2 regions of the Clostridium sp. CTA-17 genome follow, and region 2 is predicted to be linked to the other one. Evidence: riboswitches for the same ligand, from Rfam matches in the RefSeq annotation. Region 2 holds a riboswitch; the other holds the start of a gene.
The links. A riboswitch is a leader RNA that binds a small molecule or an ion and turns the genes downstream of it on or off. The one in region 2 is predicted to bind S-adenosylmethionine.

Region 1: it holds a riboswitch for S-adenosylmethionine, as region 2 does, so the genes downstream of both, metK (methionine adenosyltransferase) here and ACYUCG_RS12595 (Na+/H+ antiporter NhaC family protein) in region 2, are expected to answer to the same signal.

What each region holds. Positions count from the first base shown of each region.
Region 1 is NZ_BAAABF010000004.1:251,522-268,027, forward strand. Features, by position in the region: gene secA (preprotein translocase subunit SecA) at 1-824, opposite strand, end outside; gene hpf (ribosome hibernation-promoting factor, HPF/YfiA family) at 1,061-1,600, opposite strand; gene ACYUCG_RS09275 (ComF family protein) at 2,049-2,708, opposite strand; gene ACYUCG_RS09280 (hypothetical protein) at 2,684-3,646, opposite strand; gene recD2 (SF1B family DNA helicase RecD2) at 3,664-5,898, opposite strand; gene nagA (N-acetylglucosamine-6-phosphate deacetylase) at 6,035-7,171, shown strand; gene metK (methionine adenosyltransferase) at 7,307-8,482, opposite strand; SAM riboswitch class I at 8,731-8,836, opposite strand; tRNA gene ACYUCG_RS09300 (tRNA-Tyr) at 8,913-8,998, opposite strand; tRNA gene ACYUCG_RS09305 (tRNA-Thr) at 9,004-9,079, opposite strand; tRNA gene ACYUCG_RS09310 (tRNA-Tyr) at 9,104-9,189, opposite strand; tRNA gene ACYUCG_RS09315 (tRNA-Thr) at 9,195-9,270, opposite strand; tRNA gene ACYUCG_RS09320 (tRNA-Val) at 9,292-9,367, opposite strand; tRNA gene ACYUCG_RS09325 (tRNA-Tyr) at 9,372-9,457, opposite strand; tRNA gene ACYUCG_RS09330 (tRNA-Thr) at 9,463-9,538, opposite strand; gene ACYUCG_RS09335 (hypothetical protein) at 9,703-10,365, opposite strand; gene yyaC (spore protease YyaC) at 10,453-10,983, shown strand; gene mreB (rod shape-determining protein MreB) at 11,022-12,059, opposite strand; gene spoIIID (sporulation transcriptional regulator SpoIIID) at 12,150-12,401, opposite strand; gene ACYUCG_RS09355 (M23 family metallopeptidase) at 12,477-13,247, opposite strand; gene spoIID (stage II sporulation protein D) at 13,357-14,376, opposite strand; gene murA (UDP-N-acetylglucosamine 1-carboxyvinyltransferase) at 14,488-15,753, opposite strand; gene ACYUCG_RS09370 (hypothetical protein) at 15,776-16,420, opposite strand.
Region 2 is NZ_BAAABF010000008.1:84,999-101,504, forward strand. Features, by position in the region: gene ACYUCG_RS12560 (HNH endonuclease signature motif containing protein) at 177-581, opposite strand; gene ACYUCG_RS12565 (hypothetical protein) at 770-1,462, shown strand; tRNA gene ACYUCG_RS12570 (tRNA-Arg) at 1,588-1,664, shown strand; tRNA gene ACYUCG_RS12575 (tRNA-Gln) at 1,668-1,742, shown strand; tRNA gene ACYUCG_RS12580 (tRNA-Gly) at 1,807-1,880, shown strand; tRNA gene ACYUCG_RS12585 (tRNA-Lys) at 1,925-2,000, shown strand; gene ACYUCG_RS12590 (pyridoxamine kinase) at 2,135-2,977, shown strand; SAM riboswitch class I at 3,052-3,216, shown strand; gene ACYUCG_RS12595 (Na+/H+ antiporter NhaC family protein) at 3,316-4,629, shown strand; gene ispF (2-C-methyl-D-erythritol 2,4-cyclodiphosphate synthase) at 4,734-5,204, opposite strand; gene ACYUCG_RS12605 (class D sortase) at 5,559-6,221, shown strand; gene ACYUCG_RS12610 (anti-sigma factor domain-containing protein) at 6,282-7,295, shown strand; gene rluF (23S rRNA pseudouridine(2604) synthase RluF) at 7,317-8,213, shown strand; gene ACYUCG_RS12620 (alpha/beta hydrolase) at 8,477-9,418, opposite strand; gene ACYUCG_RS12625 (DUF3298 and DUF4163 domain-containing protein) at 9,527-10,237, shown strand; gene ACYUCG_RS12630 (aldehyde dehydrogenase) at 10,390-11,766, shown strand; gene ACYUCG_RS12635 (glycoside hydrolase family 1 protein) at 12,464-13,843, shown strand; gene ACYUCG_RS12640 (mannose-1-phosphate guanylyltransferase) at 14,081-15,151, shown strand; gene ACYUCG_RS12645 (DUF3867 domain-containing protein) at 15,378-15,944, shown strand; gene ACYUCG_RS12650 (zinc dependent phospholipase C family protein) at 16,148-16,506, shown strand, end outside.

The sequences.
Region 1 (16,506 bases), on a different contig from region 2:
ATTCCAAAAGCTTTTTCTGCCTCTGCAACCCCTTTATCAGTAAGCATTGCAGCATGTGCTTTTTCATCTATTGTATAATCTTCTTCTTCTCTTAATTTCTTAACAAAGAAATCAGCTATCTTATAAAGATCTGTTGATTTACTTCCAGCTCCTGAAATTATAAGAGGAGTTCTTGCTTCATCTATAAGAATTGAGTCAACCTCATCCACTATACAATAGTGTAATGGTCTTTGAACTCTTTCTTCTTTGTAAATAACCATGTTATCTCTTAAATAATCGAATCCAAACTCATTATTTGTTCCATAAGTTATATCTGCATTATATGCTTCTCTTCTTTGATCATTAGTTAATCCATGAACTATAACCCCAGTAGTTAGTCCTAAGAATTCATATAATTGCCCCATCCACTCTTTATCTCTTGTTGCAAGATAATCATTCACTGTAATTACATGAACACCTTTGCCAGCTATAGCATTTAAATAAACAGGTAAAGTAGCAACTAATGTTTTACCTTCACCAGTTTTCATTTCTGCTATTCTTCCTTGGTGTAATACTGTACCACCAATTAATTGCTCTCTATAGTGTTTCATTCCTAAAACTCTTGTTGATGCTTCTCTACAAACAGCAAAAGCTTCTGGAAGCATATCATCTAAGCTTTCTCCTTTAGCATATCTATCCTTAAATTCAAATGTTTTTTGCTTTAATTCTTCATCAGATAGTTTTTCCATTTCAGGCCCAAGCGAATCTATTTTGTCTACAATAGGTGTTATTCTTTTAACTTCTCTATCGCTATAACTTCCAAATATTTTATCAAATAATCCCATTATACTATCCCTCAATTCTACTTTCTTATATGCTTAATATTCTAATAATTATCTCATTATAACACATATATACATTATTCTAAATTTTCAAAAAAAATTATTTAAAATAATTCTCATTAGATTATACCATTTATAATAACCTATTTTCAATAAATGTAATAATTTAGATAAAACTTTTACATAAAAATAAAAAGATGTAGGTAAAAAACCTACATCTTTTTTTTATATTTATTCTATTATTCTTCGCCTAATCCTGGTTCAATTAAACCATAATTACCATCTTTTCTTTTATAAACTACATTTAGTTGATTTGTCTCTGGATCTTGGAATACAAAGAAGTCATGTCCTATAAGCTCCATTTGTAAAACTGCTTCTTCAGCTCCCATTGGCTTAACATCAAATCTTTTAGTTTTTACTATTTTTGCTTCTTTTTCTTCTTTCATATCCTCTATTGGATCTATATGAGCAAATCTTAATGAATCATATCTATTTTTCTTTGATAATCTAGTTTTTTGTTTTCTTATTTGTCTTTCGATTTTTTCTTCAACTAAATCTATTGACTTATACATATCGTCTGTAGATTCTTCACCTCTTAATAATATTCCATTAAAAGGAATCATAACTTCTATGATTTGTTTATTTTTCTCTACGCTTAAAGTGGCCTTTGCTTCAACTCCTGGTTCAAAATACTTGCTTAACTTGGATATTTTCTTTTCTACGCAATCCTTTAAAGCATTTGTTAACTCTATATTCTTAGCATGTACTGTTACTTTCATATCGTCAGCCCCTTTCAAAAAACAAGTAACCTTAATAATGTAAAGGTTTAAATTTTATACTATAATTGTACTCTGTTAAAGCATTTTATACAAGCTTTAATTATTTTAATTAACTTAATTTTTTATAATATAGATCATAATTGTCTAATTAAATCTTCTCTTTACTTAATTTATTTATAACAAATGTAACTTGACAAAAATAAAAAAGGACCATGAAAATCATAGTCCCTTTTTATAGCTAGTTGACCTGGTCTTTGACCCCACACTCGCCTACTGGAGCTTTCGCTACCCGGAGTTAACCTCTCACTACTAACCCTCTCAGCCTTTATTGGCTGGTAGGTCTTACTTCTAAGCCGCACCATGCTCATTAAAACTTTGTTTAACTTACGTGGATCGTTTCGCCTGCGACTGGCATCGACTTTCAACCACAAACCTAGCTACATTACTATTATATATTACTTTTAGCAATAGTCAATAAAAAAATTTTAATATTTTTAATTTTTTTCAATTCTCTTACACAGGCCTTTAATGTTGCACCAGTAGTCATTACATCATCTAAAAGTATAATACTTTTTCCTTCTAAATTCCTATATCTTTTAAGCTTAAAAGCATTTTGCACATTTTTTTCTCTTTCTTCTTTAGATAATAACTTTTGTTCTTTCACTTTACTTTTCTTTTTTAAAGTTTCTATGGATTTAATTCCTAATCGCTTTCCTAATTCTTTTGATAAATATTCACATTGGTTAAATTCTTTCTTTTTAAGAGAATCCTTTGCTACTGGAACATATGTTATAAAATCAACATCTAAATTTGATTCTTTTATTTTTTCTTCTAGTAACATAACTAATATTTCACCAGCATGGAAATCTCCTTTATATTTAAGTCTTAATATTAAATCCTTAACTATAAAAGAATAATAAGAACAGATTAATATTTTACATTCTTCAATAATCGGAGTTTCATTTAACTTTTGTATTTTACCTTTGCATTTATCACAAATTATTTTTTCTCCCTCTGTATTGCATACATAACACTTTTCTTCTGTTGGATAAATAGCTTCTAAAAAACATTGAAATAAATAATCTACCTTATCTCTGACTCTCTCCATAAAGTTTTATTAAAGCCTCTTGCTAACCTCCTAGCAGTTTCTATATTATCTCCCTCTTCATTACTTAATAATATTACTTCTCTTCCAGTGCATTTATCTTTGCATAAAGCTCCACAGGCAAATATTATTTTTTTGTAATCAACAATATCTTTTTCAAAAGAATAAATCACCATATCACATTCTGGAATAGAATCAAAATATTCATGTAATGAATCTGTTATAAAAATAACCCCTTCTTTTTTAAATCTACTTTCATTTACAATCTTTAAGAAGGAATTCTTTTTATCTTCTTTTACTATTTTAACCTTATTTTCTAAATTTAAATCCTCAGTATAATATTCATAAATTTTATTTAAGTTAAATTTATTTGGAACATATACAACCAAGATTCTCTTTTCTCTTATAAACCATTCAATATAATCATATAAGGTATAAGGCATTGAAGTTTCTAAATTAACTCTAGTTGTTATTAGTCTTGGCTCTAAGAAATGTTCTTTCCTTTGATTATTTAATATTTCTATGTGCTTTATATTGTTAAATACCTTATCTACTGAACATATTACTATCTTCTTAGATAGGCGTTTTAAGTACATTAAATCCTCGTTGCATTCAATACTACTCTTATTTGAATATAGGCTTACATCATCATATATTATCAAATTAAAATTCTTTTTTATATTAAAAAGATTATTAAAATTTACAAAATCAAAATTCATAGAATTTAATTGCTCACTTTTACAAACTTTTCTACTCTTACCTACATACAAAACTTTTTCATTATTTATTAAACAATCACTAATTAAACTTTCAATAAAGTTCAACTTTTGATATGGTTCACATATCAAATTTATAAACCTCTCATTGCTTTTTACATACCATTTCTTTAATATATGACTATATCTATTCTCAACCCTTAAATTATTGCCATATAAGCTCACTTTTAAGTCCCCCTAATTTAATCTTGTTCAAAAACCTCATTAGATATTACTTCTTTTATTCTCCAATTTAAAGAAGAATAACGTTCCATACTCCTTGTATTATCAACCATATATTTTAATGCTTTAGGTATTCCAACTACTACAACCATTTCTTTTGCTCTAGTTATTCCTGTATATAATAAATTTCTATTCATAAGTAACGGTGCTCCCATATATGCAGGTATTATTACTACTGGAAATTCACTTCCTTGACTTTTATGTATTGTAATTGCATAAGCTAAATCTAACTCATCTAAATACATAAAATCATAAATAACTCTTCTTTCATCATCAAATATTATAGATAGCTTTTTACCTTCTAAATCTATATTTTCTATAAATCCCATATCTCCATTAAACACACCTGAACCTTCATGCTCACCCTTTCCAGCTATTCTAGTCCATTTTAGAGAGTAGTTATTCTTTATCTGCATAACCTTATCTCCCTCTCTAAATATCATACTTCTAAATTCTTTTTCTTTTTTATATGGAGCCTTTGGATTTAAGACGTTTTGAATTTTTTCATTTAAATTGGTAACTCCTAATACACCCTTTTTCATAGGAACTAAAACCTGTATACTTTTTAACTTATCCCAATTTGAGTTAAACTTAGGCAACCTAGTATTTATTAAATCTATAATAGTATTTAATATTCCCTCTTGAATATCATTTCTTATGAAAAAGAAATCAGTCCCTTTTTCATTTAATTTAGGCATCTCACCTTTATTTATTTTATGTGCATTTACTACAATCATACTCTCTTTTCCTTGTCTAAATATTTCCTTTAGACGTACAACCTTTGTAAATCCACTCTCTATAAAATCATTTAATACATTTCCAGCTCCTACTGATGGAAGCTGATCAACATCTCCCACTATTATAAGCCTAGTACCTACCTTAATTGATTTAAGTAAAGCATTCATTAAAGTTATATCAATCATTGATGCCTCATCTATTATAACCACATCAGCCTCTAAGGAATGTTCCTCTGCATTGGTTACAAAAACACTTTCTTCTTTTTCAAAGACTCCCATGTCAAGCATTCTATGTATTGTGGTAGCTTCTTTTCCTGTAGACTCACTCATTCTTTTAGCCGCTCTTCCAGTAGGTGCTCCCAAAAGAACCTTCAAACCACAAGTTTCAAAAATTTCAATTATACACTTTATTATAGTGGTCTTTCCTGTTCCTGGTCCCCCGGTTATTATCTCTATTCCATTTTGAAAAGCACTTATTATAGCGTCTTTCTGAGATTCTGCAAAAGTTATATTATTTTTCTTTTCAAATTGAAGTATTAGGTGCTCTACATCTACACTTATATCTTGGAAATTGCTTATAGCTAAAGTTAAAATCCTATTAGTTATTCCAAGCTCACAATAATAATTAGGTATTGTGAAAACACCTTCTTTATCATTAACTTTCTCTAACTTTATTTTTCTATCTAAAGCTGCATTTTTAATATTTTCTTCTATTATATCTCCACTTACAGTTAATACATTACTTGCTTCCTTTATAAGTTCATCCTTTGGCATAAAAGTATGTCCATTAGCACAAAATTCATTTATTACGTATCTTATACCACTTTGAATTCTAAAAGGTGAATCTACTTCTATGCCTAAACTCCTAGCAATCTTATCAGAAGTCTTAAATCCTATTCCTGAAATTTCATCACAAAGTATATATGGATTATTTTTAACTGTATCAACTGAACTAGCTCCATATTTTTTATAAATCTTCAAACACTGATTTACACTTAATCCATGTGTTTGCAAAAATATAGTTATATTTTTTAATTCTCTTTGTTCTCTATAAGACTCAATTATGGTTTCTAACTTCTTTTTACCTATTCCCTCTATTTCTTTTAATCTCTCAATATTATTATCTAAAATATTAAGAGTATCTTCTCCAAATTTATTTACAATTTTTTTTGCCGTAACAGGCCCTATCCCCTGTATTATCCCAGAAGATAAATATTTTTCTATTCCATCCTTTGAAGTAGGTAATATCTCTTCACATTCTTCTACTTTAAATTGTTTTCCAAACTGGGAATGGTTAACCCAACTTCCTATAATTTTTAAATTTTGACCTTCTTTCACATGTGGTAAAACTCCCACTGCTGTATGAATAATATTATTTTCTCTAAATTTTATAACTGTATACCCTGTATCTGAGCTTTTAAATACTATACTCTCAACTATTCCATTTAATGCTTCCATATTACCTCCTAAAAGGTTTCTCTTGAATTGTTATTACTATTAATTATATCACAATTATTAAATTTAAATCATAGTGCTTATTTTGTTGACTTACACAAATTAAAATTTTAAGATTATTATGAGGAAGGTGATTCGTATGTTAATAAAAAACTGTAATATAGTATATTTAGATAAGATTGAAAAAGGAAATATACTTATAGAAAACGGAAAGATAAAGGCTATAAATCCTAAAGAAGAATGTAATTGTGAAGTAATTGATGGAGAAGGCTTATTCCTATCTCCAGGATTTATAGATGTTCATATACACGGTGCTGGTGGTCACGATACTATGGATGGTACTTATGAAGCTATAAATGAAATATCAAAGGTTATAGTTAAACATGGTACTACTTCATTTTTACCAACAACAATGACTGTAGCTGCTGAAGACGTATGCAAGTCAATGAAAGCTATTCATAAAGCAAAAACTGAAGGAACAGATGGAGCTAATGTTTTAGGTGCTCACTTAGAAGGACCATTTATAAGCCCAAGTGCAATAGGTGCTCAAAATCCTGATTTCTTAATCCCTCCAACAAAAGAAAACTTCTATAAATTAGTTGGAGAACATGAAGATGATGTTGTTTCAATAACTCTTGCTCCTGAAGTAGAAGGTGCTAAAGAACTTACTAAATTCTTAAGTGAAAAAGGTATAGTTGTTTCAATGGGACATACTAAAGCTACTTATGAAGAAGCTATGGAAGGAATAAAGTGTGGATGCTCTCATGCCACTCATTTATTTAATGCAATGACTCCATTTACTCATAGAGAACCTGGGGTTGTAGGTGCTGTTTTTGATAGTGAAATAACTACTGAAACAATATCAGATGGTATTCACATATCATATCCAAGCTTAAGAGTTGCCTATAAACAAAAGGGAACAGACAAGGTTTTATTAATAACTGATGCTATGATGGCTTGCTGTATGCCTGATGGAATGTATTCATTAGGAGGACAAGAGGTTGAAGTTAAAAATGGAGCGGCAAGATTATTAACTGGTTCTTTAGCAGGATCAATTTTAACTTTAGATGTGGCAGTCAAAAATATATTTAACAACACTAATTATCCACTTAATGAAGTTATAAAAATGGCTACTTATAACGGAGCTAAACACTGTAAGGTTGACGACAAAAAAGGATTAATTAAAGAAGGTTATGATGCTGACTTAATTCTTTTTGATGAAAATATAGATATAAAATATGTAATAGTTAATGGAAAATTAGTTCATAAAGCTTAATATAAAAAAGTACTTTGATTTTTCAAAGTGCTTTTTTATTTTATCTTAATTTAAAAATTACTAGTTCATCTTAAAATAATAAATTTATAGAAAAATAAAAAGCTTAGGATATAAAATCCTAAGCTTTTCTATATATTAAAGATATTTCTTTATTTCTTCAACTTTGTTTAAGTTTTCCCATGGAAGATCTAAATCTGTTCTTCCAAAGTGTCCATAAGCAGCTGTTTGTCTATATATAGGTCTTCTTAAATCTAAATCTCTTATTATAGCTCCTGGTCTTAAATCAAACACTTTGTTTATTATATTAACTATTTCTTCGTCTGATATTTTTCCAGTTCCAAAAGTATCTACTATAATTGATACTGGCTTAGCAACCCCTATAGCATAAGCAACTTGAACTTCTAATTTATCTGCGATTCCTGCAGCAACTAAGTTTTTAGCTACCCATCTAGCAGCGTATGCAGCTGATCTATCAACTTTAGTTGGGTCTTTTCCTGAGAAAGCACCACCACCGTGTCTTCCATATCCACCGTAAGTATCAACTATGATCTTTCTTCCTGTTAATCCAGCATCACCTTGAGGTCCACCGATAACGAATCTTCCTGTTGGATTTATGTAATACTTAGTATTTTCATCTAATAACTCTGCTGGTATAACAGCTTTTATAACATGTTCCATTAAATCAGCTTGTATTTGCTCTTGAGATACTTCTGGACCATGTTGTGTTGAAATTACTATTGCATCTATTCTAACTGGTTTATCATTTTCATATTCAACAGTAACTTGTGTTTTTCCGTCTGGTCTTAAGTAAGGTAAAGTTCCGTTCTTTCTTACTTCTGTTAATCTTCTTGATAATCTGTGAGCCATAGCTATTGGTGCTGGCATAAATTCTTCAGTTTCATTAGTAGCAAAACCAAACATCATTCCTTGGTCTCCAGCTCCAACTGCATCTATATCAATTTTTTCTCCAGCTCTTGATTCTAAAGCTTCATCAACACCCATAGCGATATCTGATGATTGCTCGTCTATTGTAGTCATAACTGAACAAGTTTCACAGTCGAAACCGTATTTAGCTCTATCATATCCTATACTTTTTATAGTTTCTCTAGCTATTTTAGGGATATCAACATAACAATTAGTTGTTATTTCTCCCATTACCATTACTAATCCTGTAGTAACAGCTGTTTCACAAGCAACTCTTGCGTTTGGATCTTTTGCAAATATAGCATCTAAAACTGCATCTGAAATTTGGTCACATATTTTATCTGGATGCCCTTCAGTAACTGATTCTGATGTAAATAATCTTCTCATGGCTAATGCTATCTTACTATCATAATAAGATAGCTAATTCACCCCTTTCATTTTTATTTATTCCAACCCTGTTTATTTAAACAAATAACTTAATTTATCTTCCCACGATTCAAAATAATATCTTTAAAGCTTAATTAACAAACTTTATTTTAATGCGCGCCTTTAAAATATTTTTGTTAATAAAAAAATCTCTTCTCAAACCTTTAAAGATTTAAGAAGAGATTTTAGTTATACACTAAATTTATCTTCTCTCATCTTGTAAAGAATTTCTTTACCGGAATTGGCACCGTAGTGATTTCTCACTGGTTGCCGGGTTTCATAGGGCCTTTTTCCCTCCACCTCTCTGGATAAGAGTATATAAATACTAATTATTCTATTTTATTAAGATATTATTTTAATAAAGAGACACTCAATTAATAGTGTCTCTTTCTGGTGGTGGAAGAAGGATTCGAACCTTCGAAGTCGTCCGACAACAGATTTACAGTCTGCCCCCTTTGGCCACTCGGGAATTCCACCACATATGGAGCTGATGATCGGACTTGAACCGATAACCTGCTGATTACAAGTCAGCTGCTCTGCCAATTGAGCCACACCAGCATATCAATATTTTGTTTTTATAAATGGTGGTGGAAGAAGGATTCGAACCTTCGAAGTCGTCCGACAACAGATTTACAGTCTGCCCCCTTTGGCCACTCGGGAATTCCACCACTTGTGGAGCTGATGATCGGACTTGAACCGATAACCTGCTGATTACAAGTCAGCTGCTCTGCCAATTGAGCCACACCAGCGCATTTATTTATTATGTTTTATGGTGGTCGCAACAGGGATCGAACCTGTGACCCCCTGCTTGTAAGGCAGGTGCTCTCCCAGCTGAGCTATGCGACCTTATTGGTGGTGGAAGAAGGATTCGAACCTTCGAAGTCGTCCGACAACAGATTTACAGTCTGCCCCCTTTGGCCACTCGGGAATTCCACCACTTATGGAGCTGATGATCGGACTTGAACCGATAACCTGCTGATTACAAGTCAGCTGCTCTGCCAATTGAGCCACACCAGCACATTTATTATTTTCCTCTGTCGTTTTGGCTCACCGCCAATCGACAAGACTTAGTATATATTGTTATGCTTTTTATTTCAAACTCAATTTCAGGCGATTTTCAGATATTATGTTAATTTATTTTTAATATTCTCTCAATTTCTTTTGTTTACTTCTTTTTTCATTCATATTTTTTCTTCAATTAACTCAATATTTATGTATGGACTTAATATATCTTTCATTTCTTTATATTCTTTATATTCTAATTTATCCTTAAGTATTTTAAATATATCAATAGCAGCATCTAACTCATCATTTCTCTTAATATGTTCTAATAAAACTCCATAATCAGTTAAAGATAAATTTTTAGCAATAGAAATTAATTTAAACTTATCTGCTTTATTTATTTTCTTAGGAATTGAATACTTATCTACTTTAAATACTTCTTTTCTTTCTTCTGAAGACTTCCCCATTTCTACCTTTTCTTTATACTTTTCATTTTCTTTTATATTTTTTACATTTTCTTTAGTTTTACTTTCTAATTCTTTTTCTTCTTTTAATCGATATTCATCTAAATTATTATTTTTCTTATGATTATTTTCACTTATATTTTCTTCATCTTTATCTTCTCTTAAATCTTCTTTATTGTTTTCTATAGTCTTTTGTTCACTTTTCTCTTCATTAATCTCTAAAATTTCATTCCTCTCATTTTTTGTACTATCTACTTGAAATTTAACTTGCTCATAATTTAAGTTAACAAAATACATCATTGCTCCCATTGTTACTGTAGTAAAAAATAGTACTAAAAAACTTAAAAACCCTTTATTCATAAACATATTCACCTCCATTTTAATAATTACCACCTAAAATCTTTTTTATACTTCTATTTAATATTTCTAATTCCTCCTTCATATAATTAATGAGGGGGTGAAGCCTTGAATAGAATAAAAACTTACTATGAAAATTATTTAGCATATTACGAAATTTCAGATTTTTTAAAAAATCATATAGATGAAAAAACAATTATAGTATGTATAGGAACTGATAAATGTATAGGTGATTGCTTAGGACCACTGGTTGGTACCCTATTAAAAGAAAAATTCTTTCCTTTAAATGTATTTGGTACACTTGACTCTCCTATTCATGCTCTTAATCTTGATAAAAAAATAACTGAAATATTAAAAAGCTATCCTGATTATAAAATAATAGCTATAGATGCTTGCTTAGGAGATCCTAAATCTATTGGTGAAATTCATATCAGAAATGAGCCTATTCATCCTGGAAAAGGAGTTGGTAAAACCTTAAGAAGTGTTGGAGATATATCTATAATAGCTATAGTTGATTCCTCAGAAAATATAGATTTATTTACAAGTAGACCTATTAGATTAAGCTTTATATTAGATATGTCTAAGGTTATTGTAGATTCTTTAATTCACGCCTATTATTTAAAAAACAAAAAAAATTAACCATATATCTCTTAATATTAAGAGATATATGGTTAATTTTACTCATCAATTAATTTTACTTCTAAATCATCCATACCTAAATTTAATTTTTCAAATGTTTTTAAAACTTTACCTGTTCCCTCAGCTACACATTTTACAGCATCATCAGCCACTCTAACCTTAACGCCTGTCCTTTGCTCGATAAACTTATCTAAGCCATTTAATAAAGCTCCTCCACCAGTCATGAGAATTCCTTCTTCTATTATATCAGCAGCTAATTCAGGTGGTGTTTTTTCAAGAACAGAGTGTACAGCTTCACCAATTATGCTAACCTCATCTTTTAAGGCTATTCTAAGTTCTTCACTATCTACTGTTATTATTCCAGGTAAGCCTGTTATTAAATTTCTTCCCTTTACTTCCATGATTTCTTTTCTATTACCTTCAACAGCTGTAGCAACATTTATTTTTAATTCCTCTGCTGTTCTTTCACCAATCATAAGTTTATATTTACTTCTAACAAATTTAATTATAGCTTCATCAAATCTGTCTCCAGCTACTTTTACAGATTCTCTTATAACAATTCCACCTAAGGATATTATAGCTATATCTGCAGTTCCTCCACCTATATCTACAACCATATGTCCACTAGCCTTTGATATATCTAATCCCGCTCCTATTGCAGCTGCTAATGGTTCTTCTATAAGATATACGTTTTTAGCTCCTGAATTTTTTGCAGCATCTATAACTGCTCTTTTCTCAATTCCAGTTGCTTGACAAGGTATACATATCATTACTTTAGGTGCAGATATTCTTCTATTTCCAACACCCTTCTTGATAAAATACTTTAACATAGCTTCTGTCATCTCATAATCTGATATAACCCCATTTCTCATAGGTCTTAATGCTACTATATTTCCAGGTGTTCTTCCTATCATCTGCCTTGCAGATTCTCCTACTGCTAGAACTTTGTTCTTATTTTTGTCTATGGCTACCACTGATGGCTCTTTTAAGACTATACCTTTATCTTTCATATAGACAAGAACTGTTGCTGTTCCAAGATCTATACCCATGTCTGTACCTTTTCTCCAAAACCACATATTTACAACTCCCTAATATATAATAATAATTATTATTTTCTATAAAAATATACATAAATACTAACTTTTATTATATAAGGAATATTTTCATCATTCAACAACTTTATATTTTAGCTTAGTTGCCTTTCCACCTCTTATGTGTCTTTCAGCTTTATTTAAATCTAAGATACTTTTTGCTTCTTCAGCTATATCAGGATTTATCTTAGGCAATCTTTCAGTCATATCCTTATGTATAGTACTCTTACTTACACCAAAAACTTTAGCTGTTTTCCTTATAGTAGCTCTTGAATAAATAATGTACTGAGCTACTTCTAAAACTCTCTCTTCAATATAATCTTTCAAGAACCGTACCTCCTTAAAAATATTCTTAATTTTTTAATCAGCTGCTTCTTAAAAAGCAGCTGATTATGTACTAAATTATTCTTTTACAGGAATATCTTTTAAATATTTTTGTGGATCTACTGGTTCCTTAGAATTTTCCATATGGAACATTAAATAAGTTTCAGAAACTCTGTCACTTGGACTACTTTGAATAGTTTTTCCAATCTTACCTATAGAATCTCCTTTTTTAACATTATCCCCTTCTTTAACTTTAATTTCTGGATCTAAGTTTCCATAAAAACCAACAATACCGTTTTGATGCTCTATTTTAACAAAACACCCCTCTTTTGAGTTCCCTTTTCCAGCCTCTACAACTTTACCATCACCAATTGCTAAAACTTCAGTTCCCTCAGCAGCTTCTATATCTATTCCTTTATAAACAGATGCACTTTGACCTGATTCATTTAATCTAGGTTCTAAGTTATATAATCTTGTTATAACTCCACCCTTAATTGGTGATATAAAGCTTTGACTTTGATTTGAAGTCGCTACTGACTTATCAGCATTATTTGCTTCAGGTTTTAATTCTTCAACCTTAGCTTCATTAGATGCAGTTTCTTCTGAATCATTTGTTGCTTCTGTTTTTCCTTCAACTAATTCCGCATCATCAAAAGTATTACCAGTTGTAGTACTATTATCCTCTGTATTTTCTATAGTGTTTTCTGCTATATTTTCTTCTACTGTGTTATTTGCACTTTTATTTGCTACCACTACTCCAACTGTTGCTACTAAGCATAGGCAAACAAATAAAACTACATAAAATCCATCCTTTTTAATAAATCTCTTAAATTGGTCTTTTTTATTCATTTTCAACACCTCCGTTTCTAATTCTGTCCATTTATCCTAAATTAATACACATATATAAATCTTTTTTTATAAAAAAAGAACAAGCAAAATTTATTTGCTTGTTCTTCTATTAATCTATTAAAACTTTATTACTATCTTCAATTTTACTGCCTTTAAAATAATGCTCTAATATTTCATCATATTTACTGCCTTCCTTTGCCATTACATTAGCACCCCATTGGCTCATACCAACACCATGTCCATAACCTAAACATTTTATGTTTACTTTGTCCTCTAAAACTTCTAATGTAAAATTAGCAGAATTTAATCCAAATATTTTTCTAAATTCCTTCCCCTTAATTGTAGCATTTCCTATTTTTATGTCATTTACAGTTCCCCCTGTATTTCTATTTAATATTTTAACTTCTTCATTTATGTTATTTCCTAAATCACTATTAGGAATAGATTTTTTAATTTTACTCTTAAAATCACTTATAGACATGCTTATTTCACTCTCATATTTAGGTGATATTTCTTCACCTGGACTTTCAACAGACTTTAAATAAGGAACATCTTCTGAAAATACAGCAACAGCATCCTCTGTATTTCCTGAACTTGTAGAAAAATATTGAGGATATTTTACTAACTGGTCATTGTAAGCCAGAACCTTTCCTGCTGTTTCTTTAACAACCGCTTTTAATTTTTTTAAATATTCTTCTCCCTCTTTACCCCAAGCTTTTTTCCGTTCATTAATATTTAAGTATGCTTGACAATGAGTAGTATCACATATATTTCCTTCTTTTATATTGCTACATCCAGAAATTAATTTATTTATAACAAATGTTCTTGCTAAAATAGCCTGAGCTTTTAATGCCTCTTCATGAAAGGTAGCTGGCATTTCACTTGAAACTACAGATAACACATATTCCTCTAATGGTACTTTTTCTACTTTATTTTCTTTAGATATGTAAACTTCAACTTCCTTTAAGTTGACTACATCAACTAACTTTTTATTTTCAACTTTATCTACCTTATTAATTTCAGCCATACTTGAACTAGATAAAAAACCAAAAAGTATTGGTATAAAAACTATACTCACTATGATTGCACCAATAAAAATTATTGGTTCTAAAATTTTTCTATTTATCATAAATCCTCCTAAAACTTATTAATACAGTTTATGTATATGCTAAGTTTTCTAAAACTCGAACTTATAATAAAATTATTTAAAGTAAAAAAAGTCAACAGCAATGCTGTTGACTTATATTCTACTTATGTCAGCGCCTAATGCTCTGAACTTATTTTCTATTTCAACATAACCTCTATCTATATGATATATATCAGTAACTATTGTCTCTCCCTTTGCTACAAGTCCAGCTAAAATCAAAGCAGCTCCTGCTCTTAAATCAGTTGCCTTAACTTCACATCCAGTAAGGTTATTTACTCCTTCAATTAAAGCAGTTCTTCCTTCTACTTGTATATTTGCACCCATACGTCTTAATTCATCTACATTCATGAATCTATTCTCAAAAACACTTTCTGTTATCATACTACTTCCTTTTGCTATACTCAACAAACTCATCATTTGTGATTGCATATCAGTAGGATATCCTGGATATGGCATTGTTTTTATATTAATTGGTTTTATTTCTTCATTTCCTTTTACTATTATACTGTTTTCCTCATTATGGACATCCCAAAACTCTGTTCCAGCTTCTTTTAGTTTAGATATTATCGCTGAACAATGATCCTTATTTACTCCATTTATTTTTATTTTTGATCCTGTTATTGCTGCTGCAACCATAAATGTTCCAGCTTCTATTCTATCATATATAGGAGTGTACTCAGTTGAACTTAATGAATCCACACCCTCTATTATTATTTTACCTGGTTTTTCAATATAAATTTTAGCTCCCATAGAATTTAAAAAATTAATTAAATCAGTTATTTCTGGCTCTTGGGCTGCATTTTCAATTACCGTAGTCCCTTTAGCCATAGTTGCTGCCATCATTATATTCTCTGTTGCCCCAACTGATGGAAAGTCTAAATATATCTTACTTCCAACTAATTTTTTTGCCTTTATACATACAAATCCATTGCCACAATTGCTATCTTCAGCTCCTAAGGCTCTAAGTCCTTTTATATGCAATTCTATTGGTCTAGAACCTATATTACATCCGCCTGGTCTAGCTAACCTAAACTCTCCATATTTAGCTATCATTGGTCCCATTATTAAAAATGAAGCTCTCATTTTTTTAACCAAATCCTCACTTGGAATTAAAGGCTCTTTATTTAGTGGTGGTACAATTAATTTATTTTCTTTCTTATCTATTTTTAAATTATACCCTAATTGCTCCATAACATTACAAATTGTAAAAACATCTTGTAACATAGGTAATTCATTTATTAGTACACCATCAGTAGCTAATATACTTCCTGCGATTATTGGTAAAACTGAGTTCTTAGCTGTATTTATATTTACTTCTCCTTTTAATTTCTTTCCACCTTTTACTACTATTTTATCCATATTATCCTCCATTAAAATTATTTTAATATGTTGTGAATATGATAGGAGTTCCTAAAATCAACTTCCTATCTTCCTCATATGTCATAATGGAGTAATTAAACTGGTAATCACTCTTAAGATTAATTATTCCTGTAGTTCCTTTCTCTAAATTTATTCTTTTAGTTTCCTTTACCTTACTCTTACCAATTGATTCTATAAGTTTTTCTTCAATTTCATCTATATTATTATTCTCTCTAATAGTGCCTTTTATATAAGTATAATATTTTATATTTTTCATATTTTTATTATGAATAACTTGAAAATGTTCCTTAATATTATTAAAATCAATTCTATTTTTAGAAACAATTACTATTTGAACTCTACTTTTTGAATTTTCTTCTATTAGATTAATATCTAAATCAAATTGTTTTTTTGAAGTATTTAAATATATTTCATTTTCTTTTTCTACTATACTAGTAAAATCTTCAATTTTAATATAATCACTAATATGATTAAACTTATCTTTCATATTTTCATCTGTAATATATTCTATTTTCATACCATACTCTTCTATATTACAAATCTCCTCTTCAACTTTAGAATAGACTTTATTATCTAAATTAATAGTGCTTGGACTAAAAATAAGAGAGAAACAAAATAATGCTGCTACCAAAATATTATTATTCATTAATATACCACCCTTCCATCTAAATTATTGTCAAGGATAGTATTTTTATACAATAATTCTCTTATATATTATCAATATATTATAGT
Region 2 (16,506 bases):
TAAAAATTAGTTCTTTAAAGCATAAGTAATTATAAAGAAATTAGTTGAGATACAAAATGAGGATATAAAAGTTAAATTTGTTTAAAAGAGAAATAATAGCTTTATTTCATAATGAATATTAAATAATTGATAAAAATAAAGCTGCATCAAAACTGAAGTAGCTTTGATACAGCTTTCTATATACAACTTATTGCTTTTTGCAATATGAAATCTTCTATATATTCTTCTGAATAAACTTTTCTGCCCATAAGATTAAATATTATTTCATCACTAGAATATCCTTCTTTATAAAGTTTTAAGTTCTTAGTTAACTTTTTTAAAGAACCAGGTGTAAGACCTAACATAATTTTTATGTCATTACCAGTATAAAAACTTTTTATAAAGAGTTCTCTTAGTTTGTTTTGCATTTCAAGTTTATAATTTAAATCTACGACTTTATCTCTGTGGGGGCCCATTTTAGACCTATGATGTTTTTTGCATAAATACTTGTAATTAAGTTTAAAATCTAAACCGCCTTCTGACCTATGAACTATGTGATGAACATCTGCATAATCACCACAAATTTCACAATAATAAGACATATAATCCTCCTTAACTTTTAATACCCATTTATAGTAATAAAATAGCATAAAAAAACAGTTTAATCAATATAACGGAGCTTTTCAGATAAAGATGAAGATATATAAAGGAATTTAGGATTTTTTACACTTTGCTGTTAAAAAAAGTTAGCAATATAATTAAAATATAAAGGATATAAGGGGGTTTTGAGATGCATAACTTATTTCGTAAAAGATCAAAGATAGAAGAAAATCCCGAGAAGTTTTGGAGGGAATTAATAACAAAAAATGAAACCCTAAAAGGAAGAATGTTTAAAGATGAACCTATAACTGAGGATACAAAATACCTACATTATGTAATATTTAACAGAAAAGTTGGATTTCAAAATGTTTGGGTTATGGTACCTAATTTTAACAGATTAATAGAATTTATAGAGTATGTATTTATGCCAGAAGCATACTATAAATGGGTTGAAGGAAAAAAGAAATTAATAACTCATATACCTTCAATTGATGTAGAGAAGATAATTTCTATGATAAATAGAAAAGCAACTGAAGAAGAAAAAGAAAAAATGAAAAATGATATTTCAGCATTAAGAAAATTAAAAGGATTAAGTGCTGACAATGGAATGAGAAAACTAAAAATATTCTGTAGTAGATTCAATAACAATTGGCTTGGAAATGATGATGAGTTTTTATACTTAAAAGCTTTTGGTAGTGCTGAAGAGCTAGGGAATTTTGTAGTAGAAACTAACTTACAAACAGATTGTGAAGATTGTTATGAAAAAACTATAGGAATGACTACAGAAGAATGGTTTAAAGTTTGTAAAAATGCTCATAAAAATAAAGAAGATGAGCAAAAATTTAAAAAAGTTTTATTTAAACACTTAGAAGATATTGTATAAAATTAAATTTTCTTGATATTTTAAAATTAAAATCGCTTAGTATTAATAGAAATATAAAATAAATTGAAAAAAATGTTGACATTTTTTAAATAACTATGTATAATAATTTTTGTTGATTCAAGTTTGTATCTTTAGCTCAGCTGGATAGAGCAACGGCCTTCTAAGCCGTGGGTCAGGGGTTCGAATCCCTTAAGGTACACCATACTGGGATATCGCCAAGCGGTAAGGCAACGGACTTTGACTCCGTCATTCGCAGGTTCGAATCCTGCTATCCCAGCCAGTTTTTAACTTGGTTTAAAAACTTGACAACATATTAACAGTATGTTAATATATAAACATACTAAGCGGGTGTAGTTCAATGGTAGAACACCAGCCTTCCAAGCTGGATACCCGGGTTCGATTCCCGGTACCCGCTCCATTTTTTAAAGTTTTACTGTAAAATTATTAAAAAATATACAATATGCACCATTAGCTCAGTTGGTAGAGCACCTGACTCTTAATCAGGGAGTCCAGGGTTCGAATCCCTGATGGTGCACCAAGCATCGTTTTATAAGCGATGCTTTTTTTATTTTATATAAAAATACCGATACATTTGATATAAGAAATTTTAATTAATATAATACTAGGTAATAAGAATTTTATTTAAGAGCAGATTTTTGAAGGGAGATAGAAATGGAACCTATGAATAAAATCGCTGCTATTCATGATATTTCATGCTATGGGAGAGCAGCATTAGCAACAATAATACCTATATTATCTTCAATGGGAAATCAAGTATGTCCACTTCCAACAGCAGTATTATCAGCACATACAGATGGATTTGGAAAACCTGCAATCAGAGATTTAAGCGATTTTATATATGAAACCAAAGATCATTGGAAAAGACTTAATTTAAATTTTCAATGCATATATAGTGGATATTTAGCTGATCCTAATCAAGTTAAATTTGTTGAAAAATTTATAGAAGAGTTTAAAGAAGATGATACTCTAGTAGTTATAGACCCTGTCATGGCTGATAATGGAAAGCTTTATGATGGCATGAGTGAGAAAATGATTGAAGAAATGAGAACGTTAATAAAAAGTGCAGATATAATAACTCCCAATATTACAGAAGCTTCTTTTCTTTTGGGTAAAGAATATAAAGAAATTTTAAATGAAGATGAGATAAAAGAGTATTTAGTAGGTCTAGGGAATTTAGGACCTAAAATAAGTATAATAACAAGTGTAGCAAGTTCAATAGCAAATGAATATATTGATACTGTACTCTATGATAGAGAAGAAAAAATGTTTTACACCTATTCTCATAAAAGAATAAATGCTTTTTATTGTGGAACAGGTGATGCTTTTGCTTCATTGTTAATCGGATGGATATTAAGAGGTGAAAGCACTGAAAAAGCATTGGAGAAGTCATGTAATTTTATTGCAGAAGCTATAGAATATAGCGAAAAATTTGATTATCCTCCAAATGAAGGAATATTACTTGAAAGTTTGTTATATAAATTAATAAGTAAATAAATTATTAAACTCAAAAAAATAAATTGACAAAGTAATTTTAGCATGATACTATTTAAAAAAACAAAATTTAATAAATCTTATCAAGAGAGGTGGAGGGACTGGCCCTGTGAAACCCAGCAACCGGTAATTCTTTGCGGTTAAAACAATACTGATTTTAAAATGAGAAAAATCAGTAGCAATTTCCTATGCAAAGATTTATAGCGGTGCTAAATCCTGCGGTAGAAACTGAGAGATAAGAAAGAGAGTCTGTAAGAATAATAACTTCTATCCTAGGATAGAAGTTTTTTTATTTTGTAGGATAAAGGATAGATTTATTAAATGGATTAGGAGGAGAGAAAATGAAAAAAGGAAAGTTTTCAGCATTATTACCATTAATAATTTTTGTATCGATTTACTTGGGAACTTCATTAGTAATGAAAGATTTCTACTCTGTATCTGTTTTAGTTCCAGGAATAATTGCAGTTCTAGTTGGGATATTCATGAATAGAAAAAGAGGGCTTGAAAAGAACATAGAGATATTTTGTAAGGGGGCTGGAAATAGCAATATAATTTTAATGTGTTTAATCTTTATATTAGCTGGTGCATTTGCAGAGGTTGCTAAAAATATGGGAGCTGTAGAATCTACAGTGAATTTAGGATTAACAATATTACCTAAAAATATATTAGTAGCAGGAATATTTATAATATCATCATTTATAGCTATATCCTTAGGAACATCAATGGGAACAATAGCTGCTATAGTTCCAATAGCAATGGGGATTGCAGATAAGACTAATATAGCCTTACCACTTATAGTTGGGGCAGTAGTAGGTGGAGCTATGTTTGGGGATAATCTATCAATGATTTCTGATACCACAATAGCAGCAACAAAGACTCAAGGATGCGAAATGAAGGATAAGTTTAAAATAAACTTTAAAGTTATATTACCAGCTGCTATCTTAGTAATTGTAATATATACATTCTTAGGAAGTGGAGCTAATACATCAGTAGGTCAATACGATTATAATTTTATTAAGATTATTCCTTACTTAGGTATTTTAATAGCTGCATTAATGGGGGCTAATGTAATTGCTATATTATCAGGTGGAATAGTATTAGCTGGAGCAATTGGATTCTTCACTGGATCTCTAGATTTAAAGACTTTCTTTACTTCAATATCAACTGGTATAGGTGGAATGAGTGAACTTATATTAATTTCAATAATAATTGGGGGAATTGTTGAAATAATAAAAGAAAATGGTGGTATAGACTATGTATTAAACTTAGTTACTAAGAGAATCAATGGCAAAAAAGGGGCTGAATTTGGTATTGGATTATTAGTAAGTTTAGTTGATGCATGTACTGCAAATAATACTATTGCTATAGTTACAGTTGGACCTTTAGCAAAGGATATTTCAGATGAATATAACTTAGATTCAAAGAGAATTGCAGGAATATTAGATATGTTCTCTTGTGCAGTTCAGGGAATAATTCCTTATGGAGCACAATTAATGTCAGCGGCAGCTTTAACTGGATTAAGTTCATTTGAAATAATGAAATTTTTATTCTACCCATATTTAATGGGAATAAGTGCAATAGTATTCATAGCATTTTTCCAAAAGAAAGAAAGTGATGAAAAAAGTGGGGAGTTAAATGCTATAGCCGTTGAATAAAATGTTAAAAAGCAATAAGCATTAAAAAGGGGATTTATATAAAAGGGGTTTAATCAACTTTGGTATAAAGTAAAAAAAGATAGGCTATATAAGGCCTATCTTTTTTATTTTATTAAAAGACAAATACTTTGAGATGAGATTCCTTCACCTGAACCAGTAAAACCAAGTCCCTCCTCAGTAGTTGCTTTAACATTTATTTGATCTAAGTCTATATTTAATGCTCTAGCTATATTTTCTCTCATAGTAGGTATATGAGGAGCCATTTTGGGTCTTTGAGCTATTATAGTTGCATCTATATTCGATATTTTATAGTTATTTTTATTTAAAAGCTCACCTACAAATTCTAGAAGTTTTATGCTATCAGCACCTTTATATTTAGGGTCTGTATCTGGAAAATGTTTTCCTATATCTCCTAAGGCTGCTGCTCCTAAAAGTGAATCCATTATTGCGTGTAATAATACATCTGCATCTGAATGGCCTAAAAGTCCTTTTTCATAAGGAATTTTTACTCCACCTAATATTAAATCTCTATTTTCAACTAATTTATGAACATCATATCCCATTCCTATTCTCATTCTTATCACCTCTTAAATTTATTTATTTTTTCAATAAAAATTTATTTTTATGATTTCATTATATATAATTCTATTATGTTATCAAAGTATCAATAGCTATTAAAGAAAATTAAACCTAGTTGTAACAAAAATAGAGTTACATAAAATTAAAATATTTATAGGTTTTAATTATGTAAAAGATGTATTTATAATATAAAATTTTATATAGATATCATGGGGGCTATGGTATAATAAATTGAGATTTAATTAAAGAAAATAGCTTATAATAATTGATTAGAAATAATTTTAGTTTTTATTAATATTATTAGAAGCTTTAAGTAAAAGGGAATTTAAATAGAAAGGGTGAATTGAGAAGTGTGGGGAAAAATTAGAAATGTATTAGGTATTCTTTTAATAGTGGCAGGGGTATCACTTATTGGAGTAACTATTTGGATGAAATATGATACTTATAGACAGCAGCAAGCTGTTTTAGATAGTTTTAGAAATTTACAGTTTGATGTTCCAGAGGGTGAAAATAAAGATAGGGAAACATTAGAAGAAGATACTAAAGAAAATAGTGACGAAAAGAATATAGCTGATAAAGGTGAAGTTGAAAAAGACAAAAAGCCAGAAAAAGCACAACTTGAAGAGGGAAAAGGAATTGCTATTTTAAATATTCCAAAGATAAATTTAGAGATAGGCATAATAGAAGGCGTTAGATATGAAGATATAAAGTATGTAGTGGGTCATTTCCCAGGTTCACCAATGCCAGGGGAAAAAGGAAATTTCTCAATAGCAGGACATAGAATATCATATTTTGGACAAGCTTTTAAGGATATTGATAAGCTTGAAAAAGGGGATAAAGTCAAAGTTACTTACAATGGAAAAGAGTACACTTATGAAGTAACTTATATGTATGAGGTTACTCCAGATGAAACTGAGGCTTTAAACCCAACAAAAGATGCTACTATAACTATAGTTACATGTACAACTGACGCTAAAAATAGGGTTATAGTAAAAGGAAAGTTAGTGGAATAAGACTGGGTTTTTGCCTTAGTCTTATTTTTTATAAAATATACATAAAGGAGTGTATCTTGAGTGAGTGAGGTAACTTTTAGAAAAGATAAATATATGTTTTCTACTAGAAATATAAAGAAAAATCTAGATAAAAACATATTGAAAAAAGAAATAAGTACTTTCATAAAAGAGCTTAGAAAATTTAAAGTTGATTTAAAGAGTCTTTCAAATGAAGAGTTTAATATTGAGGAAAGAAATTTAATTCTTAATATAGCCTATTTCTTAGTTGATGAAGAAGTGTTATTAAGAAAGATAATAAATAGAAGAGAATTACAAACAAAGGTTATAGCTAAAAAAACAGGATTTAGTAATGAAAAGATTATAAGTTGGTCAAATTACATAATAGCTTATTTAATTTTATTATACAATGCAGATTACACAAATTTAGCTATGTATTTAAATATAAATTTTAAGGACTTAGAAAACTTAGCTGTTATAAAGGGTACAAAAGGGGAAGAAATTGTCCATAAAGGATTAGTTATGTTAGAGGGGAAAAAGAGTACTATAATATTAACTAAGGAAGGACAATTTATAAGAATAAAAACAAGATGTGAAAATAAAGTTGGAGATGAATTGTCCGGAAAAGAGAAGAAAACTTTAAGACATTATAGGAAGGTAATAGTTAGCGTAGCTTTAATTGCATTTATTCTTATAGGAAGTGTTACTTTTCTTTATAAGCAACAGGAAACTACTATATTAATTCAAGGAACATCAAAGGTTAAAATTGGATTGAATAGGTTTGATAGAATAGTTTATAGTTATTCTCCAACAGAAAAGGGAACTATATTAATAACAGAACTAAAATTAGAAAACAAGAAATTTGAAGATGGTATGATCTCAATTTTAAAAGGTTTTGAAGAAGAGGATATGCTTCCTCCTAATAGAATTGTGGATGTTTATATAACTGGAAAAATGGTTGATACTGTAGATTTAAATAAGGTTACAGAATATGTTGAAAGTGTAAATAAGGATGATAATGCAAAGAATAATTTTAGAATAAAAATAAATAATTCAGGCTATGAGAAGAAAAATTAATTAAGGAAAGGATTATTTATAGTGAGAAAAGCATCAAAAAATAACAATAGAAGAGATAAGAGTTTATCTAATAAAAAGTTTAAGAGTGAAGATAAAAATTTAAATAAAACTAATAAAAATAATAAACAAAAAGTAGCTAAAAAAGCTTCAGCAAAAAATACTATTATAGTATCAAATAAAAATGAAATAAGAGATGAAGTTAGATTAAATAAATATATAAGTGAAACAGGATTTTGCTCAAGGAGAGAGGCTGATAAGCTTATAGAACAAGGAAGAGTTAAGATAGATGGGGTAAAGGCTACAACAGGTATGAAGGTTTCTAAGGGGCAAAGTGTATCTATTGATGAAAAACCTCTAAAGGTTGAAAATGAACTAGTTTATATAGCTTTAAATAAGCCTGTTGGAATAACTTGTACTACTGAGAGTAAGATAAAAGGTAATATAGTTGACTTTATAAATCATGAAAAAAGAATTTTCCCAATAGGAAGACTAGATAAGGATTCTCAAGGATTAATATTTATGACTAATGATGGTGATATAGTTAATAAGATATTAAGAGCTGGTAATAATCATGAAAAAGAATATATTGTCACTGTAAATAAGCCTATAACTGATGAATTTGTAAAAGGTATGAGTAATGGAGTACCTATACTAGGAACAGTTACTAAGAAATGCTTAGTTAAGAAAGAAAGCAAAAACTCATTTAGAATAATACTAACTCAAGGGTTAAATAGACAGATAAGAAGAATGTGTGAGTATTTTGGATATGAGGTAAAAAAATTAGAAAGAATAAGAATAATGAATGTTAGCCTAGGAAACCTAAAAATGGGATCTTGGAGATACTTAACTAAGAAAGAATTAGCTGAAATAAACAGATTAACAGAAAACTCTTCAAAGACTGAAGAGGCTTCAATTTAATAATTAAGTGATATATATCAAAAGTTAATAATAAAACTTACAAACATATTCCGAGAATTACTAGATTTCGCTAAGAATTTATAATCATTACTCCAAAGATATTACTAAAGCTTCGAAACTTGCTACGCTTCGAACAGTCTCAGCTTTTTAACGTAATATCTTCTCCGTAATGATTTAAATTCTAAAGCTCATCTAGATATTCTCTTCATACTGTTTGTAAGTTTTATTAAAACATGTCTTGATATAGAATTTAAACTTTTACTTTACTTATACAAAGATAATGCTTTTTCGATAAAGGTCATTATCTTTTTTTCGTATAGAATTTTATTAACTTCTAAAGCTTCAGCATGTTTGGCACCTTCAACTAGGTAAAGTTCTTTATAGCCTTTAGTTTTAGCTTTATATAAATCTACTGACATATACCATGGGACAAAATAATCTTCTTTTCCATGGATAAACATCATTGGTAATGAGGTTGAAGATACTATATCTATAGGTACTATTTTTTTCATAGAAAATTTAGCTTTAGTTTTCATAAAGAAGTTTGCAAATATAAGGCTTGGACGAAGAATTCTTCTAACAAGTCTATTTTTATATTGATGAGTTATTTGGAAGCCTATAAGTTCATAAAAGTTAGAGTAACCACAATCTTCAATGACAAATTTTATAGAATTATTTAGAGGAATAGTCTCCATAACTGTTCCTGCTCCCATTGATTCACCATGAAGACCTAAAATTATATCATTACCAAATCTAGATTTTAAATATTCTATCCACATGTTTACATCATATTTTTCATAAAAACCATATGTGGAATATTTCCCTTCACTTTTTCCATGTCTTCTTTGATTCACTATAAGAACATTAAAGCCATTTTTATAGAATATATCAAAATATTTTAAAGAACCAACATAACAAATAGAAACTCCATGGACTAATACTATAAATTTATTTGTAGGATTTTCATTCATTATAAGTGTTGAGGTTAAATTAAGACCATCAAAGGATTTTAAAGTAATATCTTCCTTAGAAGCAGAATTATATAAAGCTTCGTCAAAAAGATTATTTTCTACATATCTAGTATAACTTTTTTCTATATCATGCAGTTCTCTAGTTACAGTAGATCTAAATATATACAGACCTGTTGCTAAAAAAAAGACAATAACTAGAATTGCAATAATTATCAATATAATAAGATAGGTCACTTATATCACTCCAATCAGCTTTTAATAGATTTTATTTATACATTATACATAATTATAACACTTAAGAGAAAAATAAAATTAGCCAAATATAAAGTGGAGGTTTATTTTATGAAATTTAAAAAAGTTTTTTTATGCCTTATGTCATTACTTCTTATTTTTTCTACTGTAGTTTTAGGAGAAGAAATAAATAAAATAGAAGTTATAGAAAAATCTATAGAAGAAAATACTGACAAGTATGAAATTAAAGTTAAATATCCAATAATTCAAGGTGGAGAAAAAGATGTTACAGATAAAATAAATAAAATTGTAGAGGATTATACTTTAAATTGGATAAATGACATTAAGTTATTAGGAGAAGAGTACAGCAAAGAATATGAAAAGGCAGGAAAAGAAATGCCTAAAATGGAGGCATATAGTCTTTTTGAAGCATTTAATACAGATGAAGTAATTAGTTTACCTGTTTCATATTATCAATATACTGGTGGAGCTCATGGATTAACGACTAAAGTAAGTTATAATTATAACCTTAAAACAGGAAAAGAGCTTAGATTAAAAGATTTATTTAAAGAAGGATTTGACTATAAAAGTATAATTGATAAAAAGGTAAAAGAGGATATTGAAAAAGAAAAGGAGCTTTATTTTGATAATGGAGCTTTGTTTAAGGGAGTTAATGAAAATCAAGCCTATTATTTAAATAGAGATGGAATTATAGTGTATTTTCAACAATATGAAATAGCTCCATACTCTTCAGGTATTAGAGAATTTAAAATTCCTTATGTAGAATTAAAGGAAGGATTAATTTATAAATTAGGAGATTAAAATTAAGTTTAGGAAACTAGTAGTAGTTTTCTAAACTTTTTTGTTTAAAGTTCTTTATAAAAATAATTTAAAGAATCATGTGTTTTAATATTAAATAAAATAGGTCTATAATAAATTTAAAAGGAATTGGAACAATGGGGAGGGGAAATTTTATGGAAGCCTTAAGAGAAAAAATAAATAAACAGAGGGAATATTTTAGTACAGGTGAAACTAAGGATATAAATTTTAGAATAGAGAAACTAAAAAAGTTAAGAGATGTTTTAAAAAGTGAGGAAGAGAAAGTTTTTGAAGCTTTAAAAAAAGACTTAATGAAATCTAGCTTTGAATCCTATGTTACAGAAGTAGCAATGGTATATGATGAAATAAATATGCACATTAAAAATATAAAAAAATGGAGCAAAAAAAGAAGAGTAAAAACTCCATTAGTACAATTTCCTGCAAAAAGTTTTATACAGTTAGAACCTTATGGAGTTGTTTTAATAATAGGCCCTTTTAACTATCCTTTTATGCTTACAATGGATCCTTTAATTGGAGCAATAGCAGCTGGAAACACAGCCGTTATAAAGCCATCTGAATCAGCGCCAGAGACATCTAAAATTCTTAAAGAAATATTAGAAAAAGTATTTGATGAAAAGTATGTTCTTCATGTTAATCCAGAAAGGGGAAAAGAAGTTGTAGAAGAACTTTTAAAAGAAAAATTTGATTATATTTTCTTTACTGGAAGTGCCACTGTAGGAAAAATAGTAATGAAGGCAGCTTCTCAATATTTAACCCCTGTAACTTTAGAACTTGGAGGGAAAAGTCCTTGTATTATTGATAAGGATTGTAAGGTTGAGTTAGCAGCTAGAAGAATAGTTTGGGGAAAGTTAATGAATTCGGGACAAACCTGTGTTGCACCAGATTATTTATATGTCCATAAGAATATTGAAGAAGAATTTATAAAAAAATTAGAGGAAGAAATAAAAAATCAATTTGGAGATAATCCTTTAGAATCTCAAGATTATTCTAAAATGGTAAATGAAAGAGAATTTAATAGAGTACTTTCATATATAGATAAAGAAAAATTAGTTTTTGGAGGAAATTATAATAGAAAAACTTTTCAAATAGAACCAACCATATTAAAAAATATAACTTGGGATGATCCAGTTATGGAAAGAGAAATTTTTGGTCCTATATTCCCAATTTTAACTTTTGAAAATTTAGATGAAGTAATAAGGGTAGTAAATAGTAAGGACAAGCCTTTAGCACTATATTATTTTTCAGAGGATAAAAATAAAATTGAAAAAGTTCTTAATAGTACATCATCAGGAGGAGTAACAATAAATGATACATTAGTTCATGTATCATCATCATATTTACCTTTTGGTGGAGTTGGAAATAGTGGTATGGGAAAATATCATGGTAAGTATAGTTTTGACTTATTTTCCAATAAAAAGGGTGTTATGAACAGAAAAACATTCTTAGACTTAAAGATTAGGTATGCTCCTTTCCAAAATAAGTTAACAATTGTTAAAAAAATCATGAAATAAATAAAAAATGAATGAATATGGGTGGATTTGTATGGAAATGATTAAAAAAGTTATGTATAATATACTTAAAGATTGTATATGTTTTCAATGAGCGGATAAAAAGTATTTAAAATAAAGTGTTCAATTTATACTAAAAACATATAACTAAATTAGGAATACAATCTTTGAAAGTTACGTCTATGTACTAATGCCTGTTATTTATAGATGAACTTCTAACAAGCCAATAATGGTATGATAAACATATTTAAGATTAAGTTTTTAAGCTTTAAGGTTTGGGGGAGCCTTCTAGTACAATTACTATTGAAAATATGAGTAAATTTTATTTTAAACTTAAGAATAAGAAATTGTTCTTACATGAATTTTATAAGCTTCGACGGGGAAGAAGCTAGCATATCTTTCGACTTATGATAGATATTAGGGTATTTATATTGAGAAATTATTTTATTATTGAATTTTGAGAGAATTTATTAAATATGGTCATTTAAAGGGGACGTTATGAGTTTAAATTAAAATTTATACAATTATATTTATAATATTGGTTTGAGAAAAAAAGGTCTAAGTTATACTTAGATCTTTTTTTTTCTTGAAATTAACCACTTTTTTTGGAATTAAGCCATATAAGAACCCTAGAAAAAAGTTTCTTTAAAATATACAATTAAGTAGAGAAAAAGTTTACAAAGGTATAGGGGGTTTTCACATGAAATATACTTTCCCAGAAAACTTTTGGTGGGGAGCTGCAACTTCAGGACCTCAGTCAGAAGGTAGATTTAACAAGAAACACGACAATGTATTTGATCACTGGTTCGATATAAATCCAGAGTTATTTCACAATGGTATAGGACCAAATGTAGCATCAAATTTTTACAATAGTTATAAAGAAGATTTAGCAATGCTAAAAGAAATTGGATTAAATTCATTTAGAACTTCAATTCAATGGACAAGATTAATTAAAGATTTTGAAACTGGTGAGCCAGATGAAGATGGAGTAAGATTTTATAATGGTGTAATAGATGAGTGTTTAGCAAATGGAATAGATATAATCATGAATTTACATCACTTTGATCTTCCTGTTGAATTATATGATAAATATGGTGGGTGGGAATCAAAGCATGTTGTAGAATTATTCGCGAAATTTGCTAAGACTGCCTTTGAGTTATTTGGTGATAGGGTTAAGAAATGGGCTACATTTAATGAACCTATAGTTATTATTGAAGGACAGTTTTTGTATAAATGGCATTATCCTTGCATAGTTGATGGAAAAAGAGGACTTCAAGCTGCCTATAATATAGCATTAGCTTCTGCTAGAGCCATAGAAGAGTATAGAAAATTAGGACAAGATGGAGAAATAGGAATAATAGTTAACTTAACGCCAGCATATCCAAGAAGTGAGTCAAAAGAAGATTTAAGAGCAGCTGAAATTGCTAATGCTTTCTTCAATGAGTTATTCTTAGATCCAGCAACTAAAGGAGAATTTCCTAAGAACTTAGTTGAGGTTTTAGAAAAAGATGGAGTAATGTGGGATTCTACTAAGGAAGAATTAGAGGTTATAAAAAATAATACTGTGGATTTCTTAGGAGTAAACTACTATCAACCAAGAAGAGTTAAAGCTAGAGAAGAGGAATATAGTGGAGAAACATGGGCTCCAGAAAAATATTTTGATAATTATGATATGCCAGGAAAGAGAATGAATCCTCATAGAGGATGGGAAATATATCCTAAGGCGATTTATGATATAGCTAAAAATGTGCAAGAGAACTATGGCAACATAAAATGGTTCATTTCAGAGAATGGAATGGGTGTTGAAGGCGAAGAGAAATTCAAAAATGCTGAAGGTATAATTGAAGATGATTATAGAATTGAATTCATAATAGAGCATTTAGAATGGCTTCATAAGGCTATTGAAGAGGGTTCAAATTGTGTAGGATATCATTTATGGACTCCAATAGATTGTTGGTCATGGTTAAATTCATATAAAAATAGATATGGATTTATATCATTAGATTTAGAAACTCAAAAGAAAACTATTAAAAAATCAGGAAGATGGATAAAAGAAGTTTCTCATAATAATGGTTTTTAAAACTTTGAATTTACTTAGCTTAGATCAGTTCTAAAATAAATTTTCTACGTTAATATGATTATGTAAAAAGTTTTTTATTATAAAATTAGCAATAAAATAAATTAATATGAATAAATGAGGAAAGGCTTTAGTTGGAGTATTTTTACTTAAACTAAAGCCTTAAATTTTTTTAATACTCACATAATGGAATATTTTCACATAAAATACACTATAACAATTAACGGAGTTGAAGGCAACATGCTTTACTCATTAATTTTAGCAGGAGGAAAGGGTACTAGACTTTATCCGCTTTCAAGAAGTTCAAACCCTAAACAATTTCTTAGCATACACAATAATGGGAAGAGTTTTTTAAGTAATACTGTGGATAGAATTAGACCTATAATCCATAAAGATAATATTTATGTAGTGACAAACCAGGAGTATGAAGACAAAATAAGAGATGAACTTAAAGACATAAGAGAGGAAAATATCTTTACTGAACCTGCTAATAAAGAAACTGCAACCTGTATAGGTCTTTCAGCAGCTAAGCTTTTAAAGAAAGATAAGGATGCAGTTATGATTGTATTGCCTTCAGACCATTATATAGAAGGAGATAAAAGTTATCTTCAAACTCTGGAACAAGCCGTAGAGATTGCGGATAAGAAGAGAGCTATTGTTACCATAGGAATAGAGCCAACTAGACCAGAGACAGGTTATGGCTATATAGAAATGGGCGATAGAGTCAATGGACACATTCCTACCTTCAAGATAGCAAGGTTTACAGAGAAACCTAATTTAGAAGTAGCAAAGGACTTCTTATTAAAAGGGACTTATTTATGGAATAGTGGAATGTTCATATTTAGAGCTGATGTTATATTGAGAGAAATTGAAAAATATATTCCTAAGATGTATAAATGTTTAATGGAGATATATCAACACATTGGAGAAGATGATGAGGAAGAAATAATAAAAGAGCAGTATTCTTTAATTGATGGAATATCTATAGATTTTGGGGTAATGCAAAAAACAAGAAGATCATTTGTTATAAAATGTGATTTTTCTTGGGATGATATAGGTACTTTCTCAGCTCTAGGTAGATTTTTAGAGCCTAATGGAAATAATAGAACTTCAGATAATGTTTTTTTAGAGGAATGTGAGAATTGTTCCGTTTTTGGAAAGGAAAAATTAATAATAGGATTTGGAATAAAAGATCTAGTATTAGTTGATGCAGGAGATGTTATTTTGGTCATGGACAAGGGTAGGGACCAAGAGATTAAGCATCTATTAAATTCTATTAGTGGTAAGAAGGAATTTAAAGAATATCTATAAGTTTATAAACTTATGTAAAAAAAGTCCTATATCATATACTTTAGGTGTATGATATAGGACTTTTTAGTAGATTTTTTATTTGAAATTTATTGAGAAGGAATAAAATTATTTAAAATTCACACCAAATTAAAATAAAATTAAATTTAATCTTTAAAATATGTTATAAAGATATTTTTATGTTATTATAGTAATAATATAAGTTTGAACTTTACGGAGGTATTGTTTTATGAGTGATAGAATTGTAGATTTTAATGAGTTAAAAAATAAGGCAAGAGATAAAGATATAGATAAATTTGAGTCATATATTTATGATTTATATTATTCAGTAGCTCAAGGAAAAATGAGTATGATGGATCTTTCTAGAGAGATAACTAAATATATGAATGAAAATAATATTTCTCAAGAAAAGTTTTTAAATATTCAAGCAGAAATGCTTAAGAGATATGGCTTTGATATGGGTGATATTGAAGGGCAAATGAAAAACTTAGGTATAGATATGAGTAACTTAGGAATTCAAGGTGGAGATTATGAAAGTTTAAGAAAAACTTTGAGTTTTCAAGAGAAGTATAAAGGAAAAGTAAAAACATCTACTGTTACTACATATTTTATTAAAAATGAAAAAAATGATATTGAATTAATTTTAGAAAATAACAAAGTTCTTATAACTAGTCCTAAACATATAGATCTTCAGGACAGTGAGTTAAATGAGTTCTTGTGTTCATACAAAAAAACTCTTTCAGATGACCTTTTAGATATAAGAATTTGTGAGAATGTAGGAAAGTACGATTATTAATATATATTTTTAATAAGACTAGACCTGTAAATTTTAACTTACATGTCTAGTTTTTTTATTTTAGGAATCATTTTATACTATAGATAAATCATTAATTAATAATTAATTAATAAATTCAATAGATTTTTGTAATATACTTTTAGTTAATATGAAATACTATATTAATAAGAGACTTTTTTAAAAGAGATTAGAGGTAATAAATTATGTTAATGAACACTCACATTCTTATTGCACAAAATATATTGAGAGATGTTGACGTAGATTTTAAAATAAGTGATAAAAACTTTATATATGGAAATGTAAAACCTGATATGGTTTCAAAATATAAATTAAAGAAGCATTATTTAGATGAATCTTTTGATATGATAGTTAATAAGATAAAAAAATTAGCATCACTTAGTATGTATGATTTTAAAAAGAAATTTTCAGTAAGTAGATTTAGTCAGGAACTAGGAGTTATATGTCATTTTATATGTGATTTTTTTTGCATTCCTCATAGTGAAAGATGGGAATTTAAGCATAGTATGAATAAACATGTTAAATATGAAAAAGAGTTAGCTAA